Regions from separate parts of the Paenibacillus sp. G2S3 genome, predicted to be linked through region 3. Evidence: riboswitches for the same ligand, from Rfam matches in the RefSeq annotation. Region 3 holds a riboswitch; each other region holds the start of a gene.
What was found. A riboswitch is a leader RNA that binds a small molecule or an ion and turns the genes downstream of it on or off. The one in region 3 is predicted to bind cyclic di-GMP.
Positions count from the first base shown of each region.

Region 1: another riboswitch for cyclic di-GMP. It lies ahead of QNH28_RS28790 (NPCBM/NEW2 domain-containing protein); the one in region 3 lies ahead of QNH28_RS01820 (anti-repressor SinI family protein).
Region 2: another riboswitch for cyclic di-GMP. It lies ahead of QNH28_RS02400 (choice-of-anchor A family protein); the one in region 3 lies ahead of QNH28_RS01820 (anti-repressor SinI family protein).

Region 1 covers NZ_CP126095.1:6,513,824-6,518,039, forward strand. The annotation lists gene QNH28_RS28790 (NPCBM/NEW2 domain-containing protein) at 1-2,533, opposite strand, end outside; cyclic di-GMP riboswitch class I at 2,791-2,877, opposite strand; gene QNH28_RS28795 (hypothetical protein) at 3,035-3,601, opposite strand; gene QNH28_RS28800 (EAL domain-containing protein) at 3,716-4,216, opposite strand, start outside.
Region 2 covers NZ_CP126095.1:532,706-536,921, reverse strand. The annotation lists gene QNH28_RS02400 (choice-of-anchor A family protein) at 1-1,675, opposite strand, end outside; cyclic di-GMP riboswitch class I at 1,784-1,874, opposite strand; gene QNH28_RS02395 (YhjD family protein) at 2,365-2,757, shown strand; gene QNH28_RS02390 (winged helix-turn-helix transcriptional regulator) at 3,211-3,585, shown strand; gene QNH28_RS02385 (NAD(P)H-dependent oxidoreductase) at 3,647-4,189, opposite strand.
Region 3 covers NZ_CP126095.1:406,453-410,668, forward strand. The annotation lists gene QNH28_RS01815 (2-oxoglutarate dehydrogenase E1 component) at 1-1,802, opposite strand, end outside; cyclic di-GMP riboswitch class I at 2,273-2,357, shown strand; gene QNH28_RS01820 (anti-repressor SinI family protein) at 2,385-2,540, shown strand; gene QNH28_RS01825 (helix-turn-helix domain-containing protein) at 2,743-3,072, opposite strand; gene QNH28_RS01830 (TasA family protein) at 3,241-3,846, opposite strand; gene sipW (signal peptidase I SipW) at 3,940-4,216, opposite strand, start outside.

The DNA of each region.
Region 1 (4,216 bases), 590 kb from region 3:
CTTCGTAGTCACCTTTTTGCGTTACATCGACGGTATTCGCTTTCAGGGTGACATTAGCAGTAATATCATTCCCTTGATAGTTAGTCGCTTTTACATAGTTCATCGGATCAAAGGGTTGATTTAGCTTTAACGTAATTTGATCTTCAACAGACAGCGCTGGCTTAAAGGCTTTAACCTGTACTGGCTTCAGTGGGTTCAGCTTCTTATCATAGCCAACAATCTTGTACGTATAATTGATGCTGCTGTCTACACTCTTGTCCACGAACTGATCAGTGCCTGTAAACCCTACTAACTTATCGTCTCTATACACTTCATATCCTAAGAAATCTTTCTTAAGATCCTTATTCATACTGAAGCTTAAGGTGTTTGATTTAGCAGTAGCGTTAGGCGTGATATTAACCTTAATCGCAACATTCTTATCTGCTATTCCTGTTCCCTCATAATGAACCACTGAATTGTTTAAATACCATAGCTTTTTCGGTGCTGGGTATTTAGCTAATTTCTCTTTCGTTTCAGGATTCACAGTGAAGCCATGTCTGGCAAAATAGCTACTTAAGTCTAACCCCAGCACTTCAGAGGAGAACTCCACCAAATACTGCTGCTTGGAATTGTCACCGTTCGGAAGGGAGACCTTCCGCTCGCGGTACATCCTTGTCAATTCTGTCCAGTATCCCGGATGCGCCAACTCCAACTGCCAATAGGCTCCCAGCTGAGCAAATAAGCCCTGCTGATTCATAACCACTTTATTTTCTTGGATCACATATTTATAAATATCACTTTCAAAAGGAATACGAGTATCCATCGAGTCCGCATGGACTGACATCAGCATAGACACCATATTATTGGTTACTTCGCCATATTCTCGTTCACCCATAGCCAAGCGATGCCCAATTTCATGATTCAATCCCCAGCCTGGATAGACTTTGTTAAAATCACCTAACATTGTCCCCACGGTTCCAAGTTGGATCCCTGTATGATCTCCCGCTGCATACATCGCACCATAAGGCTGCATCAATCGAATATTCTCACGAATTAGCTTGGCATCATGAATCACACTACTGCCATCCAAGCCATAGAAGTCAAAGATCGTCTTCATCCAAGTATCATAGCCGGTTACGGTGCCCAGCGGATCATTTCCTTCTGTAATAAACTTGTTATAAGCTTCTGTCGCAGTTCCTGTGAAAATAACATGCTCGCTGACCATTTCCACCACATCGATGAGCTTGCGATCTTGAACATTCGGATGCGCAGCTTTATCTTCATCTAATTTTTGCTTGTAGGTGGTTAGGAAGGCTTTAAATTGTTCAGGATCCATGGTCTTGGTCATCATAGGGATCTTTGTGAACCCTTCGAATCGGATCAGTGGTGCCTTCCCTTGTTCCTCAGCTGTATAGGGATTGACGATATACACTGTACCGCCCTTAGTCACTTCATGTGCATAATAACTATTCGTCGCAAATTCAGGAACGGTTATTGTGTTTTTACCTGGACGCAATTTCACGCTGCTAGCCCAAACGTTCCAAGCCGCCTCTTGTTGGGAAAATACTAAAGAAGGCAATTTATCGCTCGAAGCAGCATCTACATACACATTGATCGTATCTCCAGGCATTGCAACGAGCCCCGTAGGCTGGTTGTTCGTACCGAAACCAATTCTCAGGTTTTCTTGCGCATGCTTTTTCATATCACCACGTTGTTCGGCCTCAATAATGGTGCCTTCGGTTTGAACCTCTCCATTCACTAGCTTCTTAGCCAAATCCAAAGAATCTTTAAGGATGGGATAGAGCGGATGTACTTTTGCCGCTTCTTCTAATTGATTGATCGCTTCGACGCTATTATAAGCAGGAACAACCGCACTCATCGTTCCATCTGTAAACAAGCTTTTCATCTTAGCGGATACGGTATCCTCTTTATAAAAAGAAAATTCAGCCGCACTCGCCCAATCTTGGTTAGCTTTTTTGAAGACAAATTTAAGTCTCTTGAAGGCTGTGGGTGCAAACTGAATCTCTACAACGTCACCTGCTCCGCCTTTATATTCTCCAGAGGATACTAGCGTATAATCTCCTGCATCCGTAGTTGAGCCATAAATATCAAATTCCTGAGCAAACCCCTTCCCCTTTGCACTGGATTGTCTTGCAGCGTATACGATTCTATTTAATTCAGTGGACTCATTGAAAACAAAGACAACCTCATTCGTGAACGTTGAACTGTTCGGTTTGCCCGTTTCCCAATGCGTACTCATATCGCCATCAATAGCCTTAGCTATAGGTGAACCTGAGTAGTTGCCACCGTTATTTGTGATGGACTTAATATTCGCAGGATTCATTCTAAAAACATCATTATAAGCGCTTAGGATAGCCTTGCCGTACAGATCAAACGGAATAACTGACGCATTGCTTAATAGCTCAGCCTTGCTTTGTACTACAGTCTTCACTACACTTACCTTGCTTACATCACTTGCTAAAGCATAACCTGCCTCACTCGAAAAACTGGCTAACATGGCTGCCGATGTAGCGATCGCAATCATTTTTTTCATCTTTTCTACCCCCCAGATGTATTATGAATCTCTTCCAAGCCTAAAATGGGCACAAAAAAAACTACCCCAAAAGAGTAGCTTGATTGCGTATAAAGTCGCCTAAAAATTAAGACTTAATTTTTATTAAACCTTAACAAGCATAAACGCCTTCGGCGTCCTTATAAGGACGATAAGGGTTTAAGCGAGAAATATAAGAGATTAAGTATAGGTGCATAACTTAACCTTTCTTATATTTTAACAAAAAGCGTTACACACTCTTTGGCAGCTGGCTGACAATAGTTATGATAACCTTAGTCCCTATAGCTTTGCGTCCCTACATTTCCATAGGTTTGCCTATGAAGTTTCGAATACATTACAAAGAGTAACATAACGCCACATCTGATCGCATGATTAATTGGTATGAAATCCGAATAGGTAATTGCAATTAATTTTTCTATCGTGATAGATATTATTTATTAACTATCCCAGACTACGAGTGATACTTTTGGACTGGTTAGCCTTTTAATCTCCCGATCCAAACAAACGCCGGAACCAATTCCACACATCGCCCGTGATGGGAATTAACCCGAAGCCATGCTCGCCAACTGCGATTAGACCATATGCCCATTGGCCAATAGCTACTGCTCCCCCAGCAATCCGTCCTATGGCTACCGCCCCAAATGCCGTATCACCTATGGCGACAGCTCCCAACGCTTTTTCGGCTATTGCGATCGCTCCTACAGCCACTCCTGCAATCGCAATTGCTCCCACGGCGAAGCCAAGCCAGCTAAGTGCTATTGCCCCGATGGCTAACCACATCCCCAGTGATATTGCACCCACAGACAGAACACCGACGCTTACCGCACCTATGGATATCAGGCCAACAGCTATATCTCCAATGGCAATTAATCCAACGGCCGTCTTCACTTGTGGTTTGCTTCCGTGACCAAACCCCTGACCAGAGTATCGACCTAAATTGCTACGAATGCTTACGACTGGAAATGAAGGAGACGGCCACTGATAATCAATTTCTCGCCCATCTAACCCTCTCGAATCCGCCCAGCGTGTGATGTATTTATGCCAATTCATATCCATCCCGTCCCCCTTCTCAATTACCTAAATTGTACAGCCCTGGGGTTCACCTGTAATCAGACTCTGACCTGAAATCATCTCATCCTCTAGACGGAGATATACTCATTAGGATCACTGTTTGGGAATAGGGTCAGGCTTTCCAAATAAATATCCCTGAAACAACTGATAACCACTCTGCTTAAGCCATTCAAAATCCTCTCTAAACTCCACACCTTCTGCTAAGGGAACAGATTGGATCTCTAAAGCCTTTTCTAAAAATTGTTTAGCTATTTTCTGTTTGTTCGGATCGCTGGACACACCCTGAACATATTTCATATCCAGCTTCATGTAATGGGGTTTAAGCTCCAATAACATCTCGATCGTGCTGAAGCCTTCGCCAACATCATCTAAAGCGTATTCAAATCCCCGATCCTTGTAATATGTCAAAATCGATTTCAAATGAGCGAGATCATCGACTTTCTCCGTCTCAACAACTTCAAAGACAAAAAGAGAGGGATCGACGCCTAATTGATTGGCCAATTCAACCGTTGATCGTAAGCAAAACTCTGGAGCGTAAATCGACGTTGGGATAAAATTAATAAACGTTTTTTTATTTAAGGGTGCAGCATATTT
Region 2 (4,216 bases), 130 kb from region 3:
GTGTCACGACCGGCGTTGGTGTTGGTGTCACGATCGGCGTTGGTGTTGGTGTCACGATCGACGTTGGTGTTGGCGTCACGATCGGCGTTGGTGTTGGTGTCACGATCGGCGTTGGTGTTGGTGTCACGATCGGCGTTGGTGTTGGTGTCACGACCGGCGTTGGTGTTGGTGTCACGATCGGCGTTGGTGTTGGTGTCACGATCGGCGTTGGTGTTGGCGTCACGATCGGCGTTGGTGTTGGCGTCACAATCGGCGTCGGTGTTGGTGTTACGACCGGCGTTGGTGTTGGTGTCACGATCGGCGTTGGTGTTGGTGTCACGATCGGCGTTGGTGTTGGTGTCACGATCGGCGTTGGTGTTGGTGTCACGATCGGCGTTGGTGTTGGTGTCACGATCGGCGTTGGTGTTGGTGTCACGATCGGCGTTGGTGTTGGTGTCACGATCGGCGTTGGTGTTGGTGTCACGATCGGCGTTGGTGTTGGTTTTGGTGTGTGTGTCGGTTTCGGTGTGTGCGTTGGCTTCGGTGTCGGTGTTGGCTTTGGTGTGTGTGTTGGCTTCGGCGTCGGTGTTGGCTTCGGTGTCGGTGTCACGCATGGCGTCGGCGTCACGATCGGCGTCGGTGTTGGTGTCACGCTCGGCGTCGGTGTTGGTGTCACGGTTGGCGTCGGTGTTGGTGTCACGGTTGATGTCGGTGTTGGTGTCACGGTTGGCGTCGGTGTCACGGTCGGCGTCGGTGTTGGTGTCACGGTCGGTGTCGGCGTTGGTGTCACGGTCGGCGTCGGTGTCACGGTCGGCGTTGGTGTTGGCGTCGTTCCTGGATCATCGCCATCGTATGGATGGTGGTGAAATTCGCCACCACCAGTACCTGTGAGCGAAGCCGCCACGAATGTTCCGTTAACCTGACCATTAATAAAATCAACATGAGCATAGGGGGCAAGTATGCTTCCCATTACACCTATGCCTGCCATATCAAGATACGCGGCTTGGCTAAAGTTAAGCAAAATTTTCTTACTGTTCAATACGTTATTAGGTAAAAATCCGAAGTTTTTCATTTTTACGTTAGAACCATCAATATTAATAATTGCAGTAGATCCTGAAGGAACATTTATTGTAATTCCGTAGGTACTAGAAACGTTATCTCCTGGAACATTAAAAACATTGACCACAGGATCTGCACCTGTCAAGGTAAGACTGCCATATTGGTACACTGTTGTTCCATTCGCCGGCAATGCTGCAAGTTCAGCTGATTTATCTCTCAAAGACTGACCTACAGCTGCAAAATCAATCGGACTTCCCTGAGTTCTCTTGCCTCCTTTAAGGAGCGTTGCATTACCAGCATAGATTCCACCATGCACGATATTCCCGTAAACAGAGCCATTGTTGAAAGTAAGATTTCCTCCAACAACAAGGGTGTCAGTGAAGGAGACCTCAGCAGCACTTAGCCTATCACCAACGCTGTAGTTGGTTAAAGTAACATTACCTCCAGCAGCAAACCTTCCCTCCGTATCCGAGAAGGTTGTAACATCCCCTAGGACAAACACATTGTAGTTTCCTGCAATCCCGAGTGTAGTAGAACTAGCATTAACAGTCCCGGCTCCCAAAGAGGAAAGCCCACTACCTACCGTCAATACCCCAGCTAATACTAGTGCAAGCAGCGGTTTCATTCTTCTTTTCAAAAAGCACACCTCCTAAATCTATGATTTATATTTAATCAGAATAATTACCAGAAACTCTAAGGACCTAATAACAAAAAAGACCGCCAAAAAGAAGTGGAATTCCCTTCTCATGGCAGTCGGACGGTCATAGCGCCTTTAAGACACTTTAGACTCCTGGACTTTGCGTCCCACCCTTTCAGGCGGTTTGCTATTATCATGATAATATATGTATTTCCGTGCAAATTAGAACTAGCATTTTAAGCATCCTATTAAATAATCGTCTATGACTTTTAATACTTTTGGACTAATGATAGTTTAGCGCTCTATCCCCACAATTGTCAATCAATTCCTTTTGATAATCACACATGTTAGCAGCCACAAAAAAAGCGCCTAAAGGCGCTTCACATAAAGGTTTTTCTTCAATTTTAAAGTAACTTTATATAGCCCAATATCGATATCCATAATGGAATACTTAGAATCAAACCAAATACCATTCCACGGAGGAGACTTCCTTCCTCTTTCATTTTAATTCTCCTTTTTATAAGTCTAAAGCATTAATTTTTATTATTACAATTTTAATATATTTTATTCTTTTTGATTTAGTTGTGAATTTTGTCACATTGGATTAGCTGTTTAGAAATACCATTGATTATTTTTGGGATATCGGGGTAGAATACGAATATACGTTCCCATTAGAGGTGATGAGATTCATGCATAGAGCTGAAAGCAGGGACAACATGCTGGTGAAATCTTATTTATTGCTTCCGATGATTTTATCAGCTTTCGAACGGGACTCCGCCATTCTATCTACACATTTACGAACACCCGCCCCCTATTTGGAGGTTCTTGGAACCGCCGCGGCAGTTGCTACGACAGATCTAAGAGATGTTCGTTCGGAGATGAGAAAACGGAGAATCAAGGTATATGAGCAGAACAGACTTAACACGGGGATCGAAGCCAAATTCATATGCCGTGGATACCATGAACGAATGCTGCTGTTAAACGACATCGTTGCTGCCCAAGCTGCCATTCATATGCGCAGATATCTGGGACTGGATATTTCATCTTTTAAGAGCTATGAAGAGCAATATCAGATTAAGTAAAGCTGCGTAAGAAGCTGCGCCCCCTCCCCCCATTCAATTAGCGAACAAAAAAAATAGGCCTTACCATGGGAGTTGGCAAGACCTGAGAGATTTATACCACAAAACACTGGGGGGTGTTTGGTGTCTTCAATATATACCTCGAACCTGAAAATAAGATGATGCTCACATGAAAATTACATTAAAAACTTCAATTCGTCGCTTAGGCTATCCGCTTGAATTACACTTTTGATTTCCAACCAAAGAAGCCCGCTTCACTGACAGAGAAAATCGACCGATTGATAGTTAGCCATCGAGTGCTTTGAACTTTTTTTTTAAAAATGATATAGTGAGTTCGTTGTTCGCAGGATGACTTGATAGCAGGTTGTAAAACATAATAAAGTCGTGACCTGAGTACGGAGCGGCAGCAGGCGTTTGCCTTTTCGTTGAATATTTTCTGAAGGAGGGTAATAGCCCATGAGTGATGAAATCTGTATACTGCCTGGCATTCAACAGAAGGACACTAGCTTCGGCTACACCTTGTCTATCATTAATGGTAAATATAAAATGACTATTCTCTACTATCTCTCTGAAAACAAGATCGTGCGGTTCAATGAGCTGCAACGGGGTATCGGTACAATACCTTTTAAGACGTTAAGCGTTATGTTGAAAGAACTGGAAGCGGACTGTCTCGTCAGGCGCGAGGAATTCCCCCAGATTCCCCCTAAAGTTGAGTATTCCTTGACCGAGAAAGGCCAATCGCTTATTCCGGTGCTGGATATGATGTGCACTTGGGGAGAGAAAAACTTCGTTCCAGCCGCGCAAGAGATAACAATACCGATTACAATTTAACGACTTATGATAAAAGCAGCATTTTCATTAATGAAAATGCTGCTTTTTGTTTCAACTCTAATTACATATTTTCGATAAATTCAACATAGCCTTGCGAACTGATGTCCAATTTCTTTAAGTAATCCGTACTTCCTACCGTTTCATATTCCGTGCCATAGAAGGCATAGAAGAAACGATAATCAGCGTTGCAGTACAAAAAAGTCGTGTCAAAGGGAGATAAAATACGGTCAAGCCCGTAGCGGAGTTTACCTTCTTCACTAAAGTCTTTTTCTCTTCCTCCGGCGGTGACAGCCAATGCGATTTTTCGATTTCTTAATTTATCACTCTTCGAGCCGTATGCCCATCCGTAAGTAAATACTTCGTCCAGCCACTTTTTAAGCAGAGGTGGACTACTAAACCAATAGACAGGGAATTGTAAGACAAGCTTATCATGCGCTTCAATCAGTTGTTGTTCCTTTTCCACGTTGATTTTTTCATCGGGATAGGCTTTGTGCAGCTCGTGCACCGTATATTTGTCTGGATATTTACGGAGTTCTTCGATCCAGCGTTTATTAACAACAGATGTTTCGATGCTTGGGTGTGTGACGACAATAAGTGTTTTCAATGGTGTATCCTCCATGTTTGAATCAGA
Region 3 (4,216 bases):
GCGAGTGCCCAGTCGACCTTTTCACCTTCATTAAGTGCATCCTTGCGACGCTGCAGAATTCGTTCCAGCTTCGGATAGACTTGGAATCCTTCTGGAACTGTCAGCAGTTCACGATTGATCTCCTGCAGACTGGAGATAGATAATGCTGTAGAGCCTGGCGCAGCGTGTTTCGCTTCTAGAGGAATGAAGGCTTTCGGTTCTTTTTTCTTGTGATTGCCTTCCTTCATACTATCGTATGCACGTTGCAATACGCCTTCTGCTGCAGTGTACATCTCATTAACATCATCGGCTGTAAGAATCTTTTCACGCTGTAGTCGCTCAGCATAGACCTTGTAGACGGTTGGATGTTTGCGCACCTTACTGTAGACAATAGGCTGTGTAGTCTCAGGATCATCCATTTCGTTGTGACCATGACGGCGGTAGCCGATGAGATCAATCACGAAATCCTTTTTAAATTGGTGGCGATATGCGCTAGCTAAGCGAACAGCTGCTACACAGGCCTCCGGATCATCGGCATTGACATGGACAATCGGGATTTCATACCCTTTGGCGATGTCACTTGCATAATGCGTAGAACGGGAGTCTTCACTTTCGGTTGTAAAACCAATCCGGTTATTAACAATGATATGGATCGTCCCACCATTTTGATAACCTTGAAGTTTGCCGATATTAAGTGTTTCTGCAACAATCCCTTCACCTGGAAAAGCAGCATCGCCATGCATCAGTACCGCCATAGCTTTACTGGTATCAATCTTCGGCAGTCCTGCAGTGCTCCGAACTTCTTGAGCGGCACGAGTGAACCCTTCCACGACAGGATTGACAAATTCCAAGTGACTTGGGTTATTTGCTAGTGTTATTCTTGTGCGTACGGTTTCTCCTTCGCGGACAGCACGGTCTGCACCGAGATGGTATTTCACATCACCCGTCCAACCATAGTTAATGCCTGTAGAGCCTTCGGAAGGGAAGAGCTCCTTGTTTGGAGAATGATGAAACTCTGAAAATATAATATCATAAGGTTTGCCCAAAATATGTGCGAGAACGTTGAGACGGCCGCGATGCGCCATACCCATCAGAATATGCTCTGCACCGTCATGCGCAGCAGCGCGTACGATTTCATCGAGCATCGGCACAAGAGCGTCATTGCCTTCCAGACTGAAACGCTTCTGACCTACAAAGGTCTTGTGAAGGAAGGTTTCGAATTGCTCTACTTGAATGAGGCGATTCAGTAGCTCTTTGCGTTCTGTATTATTCAAAGGTGCTGGTGAGCTTGTGGATTCTGCCTGTCTATTCAGCCATTGCAATTCTTTTTCCTCATGCACATGCCCGAATTCATAGGCGATAGTCTTGGTATATGCCTGACGCATACGCTGAACAGCATCCCATCCGGTATGCACATCATTCGGCGCATTCTCCCAAATAAGAGTAGCAGGTAATGCGATCAGATCCTCACGAGTCAGCCCATAGGTTTCGAGTTCGAGATATTTAGCCATGGGATTGTGGTCCCGCTCAAGCGGATCAATATCAGCGGCCATATGGCCATATATACGAATATTAGCGATTAACTTGGAAGCTCTTACTGCCTTTCTAAGCCATTCGGTGTCTCCCGAAATGCGAGGCTGTGGAGCCGGTTCGCTATCCGGAGCTAATGGTGGGGGGCCCGAATTTGTAAAAAGTTCGCGATAATTATTCTCTACGGTGGATGGGTCTTTCACAAACTGCTCATATCTTTCTTGAATGTAGCCTAAATTGGGTCCATAATACTTACTCCAAATGGATTCGTTATAGGGCTCTTTGGCTGCCATGAATACATCCTCCTCAACGGATGAACTCCATACGTGACATTTTGTGTCAACGCTTGTAGGAGCTGTGATGATTGCGGTTTCATTCCTTATCTTATTGTGCTACTTTCCACACGGGTAATCAATTCATTCTTTCGTCTAATACGTTCGCAAAATGGTATGGGTTAGCTTGTTCTACTAAAACAATAGCTATTCTTTTTTATTACCCATTCTAAAGGCCCATTAAAATGATCCTATTATCCTTAATTTTAACTAAATGGAAATGGGACATTATTATATTGCCCTAAATAATTTTATGAATAAGACGAGTATCGTGATAATAGGACAGAATATTCTATGAAAGAGCTTCTAATTTTTGTTTTTTAATGGAAAAACTAATCAGAAATCGACACACTTTTCCACATTAGTATAGTATAATGTTATTGCAGTTAGCGTTTTCATATATTTCAAAGTAGATCCTTTCATGTAAAGGGTCCAGTAAAAGGTAAACCTGCTGAAAGGCAGGGGCACAAAGTCGCGGGTCTAAGGTAGAAATACTATGACAGCCGGATTGCCTGGGGACGTAAAATCTTAGGAGGAGATTTTTTGGACAAGTCCAACCAGGGAAGCAACAAAGAACAGCAGGTTATTGATCTAGACGTAGAGTGGGTACATTTATTATTAGCAGCTAAGAAGGCTGGCATAAAGGCAGATGAAATTCGTCGATTCTTTCATGAGAAGACTGTGCAAGCCGTGCAGTAATACATTCAGAGCATTAGATACCGAAAAAGAGCACAGCGATAACTCGCTGTGCTCTTTTTTGGTATCTAAGAAAGTATACAAGATACATCGTGCTTATATTCTACTAGAATATAAAACGCCTTCGCAGTCCATGTTAGGAGGGCGAAGGCGCTTATGTTTGATAGTATGAGTAGAAGAGGATCTTATCAGGTTAGGTGGAATATTAATCCTTCTGATCAAGGCGCCATTTCTGGTAGTCTAGAAACTCCTTGAATTCGCGTTTGCTTATGCCTGAGGCCATAGCTTCCTGCACCAATCGGAACCATTCCGAATCTAAAGGTGACTCCTCAGCATCATTAGGTTCTCCATAGAGCAAAGCGTGGATGGATACCTGAAGCGCGTCGGCGATCTTTTCGATAAACTGGATTGAAGGATTGGATTGGATGTTTCTCTCCACATTGCTAAGATACGACTTAGCAACATCCGCTCTGTCCGCAAGCTCAGATAGGGATAATCCCTTTTCTAGGCGGAGATGCTGGATACGTTGGCCCATATTTTGTGGCACTATGCTGACGCCCCTCCGTAATTTTTGTTATTAGTATAGCAAATATCAATTAATTCGACAAAGTTTATTGTAAAGAGAAAAGCAGCATCTACTTATCCGCTTCCGGAATCAGGATCTGCTGCTCTTCGAGTATTATATTAAATTATTCTATTAATCTTAGTAATCTTTTTTAGCACCTTGTTTAGCTACGAAATCCCATGTCAGGGTTATGCTATCGCCTTGGAAAATATTTTGATCTTGGTTATTTTCCACAAATTCGAATTGGACGGAGAAGCTGTCATTGGTGCCGGCTTTAATACCAGATGCTTCGGTGAAGAGTTGATCCCAACCAGTATTTTTTACGAGATCCGGATGTTGAGATTTTAAATCAGCCAGCGTAGTTTGATAGACTACATCTTCTGGAGAAACGACGGTTCCTTTATCGTTATTTCTAAGGAATTTGACCTTAATGAATTGGGCTAAATCCAGGTAGTTATCACCTTTAGCATCCGTAATTTGAGTGGAAGTGTTCAGAATAATAGATCCGATATCGAGCGAACCATCGTTTTTCAATTTGAAGGATTTGGTTACAGTATCACCTGGTTTTAGGTTTGGAATATTTACGATAACAGAAGGGTCGGAGTTCAAATCGAGTGTACCAGCAGCAAATGTAGCAGTGCTTTGTGCAGTGTCACTAAAGTAAGCGAAGGTTCCTCCACCAATCAATGATAAACCCAGTGCTGCAGATGCTACGCCAAGACCCAATGTTTTTTTGATACCCATAATTAAAATTCCTCCTCGGTTTTTGTGGTTAAATTTTATAAAATTTATATATTGTAACTTCCGGTTCGTAAGCGGAAGCGGACAATCAACGAATTACTGTATTTCAGTTGGAGGTGGAGAGGTGGGAAGTATAGCAGCATTTTTCTTTTCGAGTGCAGCTACAGCCTTCCATGATGAATACAGGGCATAGAGCAGGAGCATCAAGCCTGGTACGATCATGAGCACAACACTTCCAGCTTTTGAAACTGCGAAATTCATAGCGTAACCTACATAAGGTACGGTGACCCCGGTATACTCAGCTACAACATTCGTAGAACTGGTAGGGTTCATATCAGGCGCATCATTGTTATCGCCTTTCGTGCGATACATG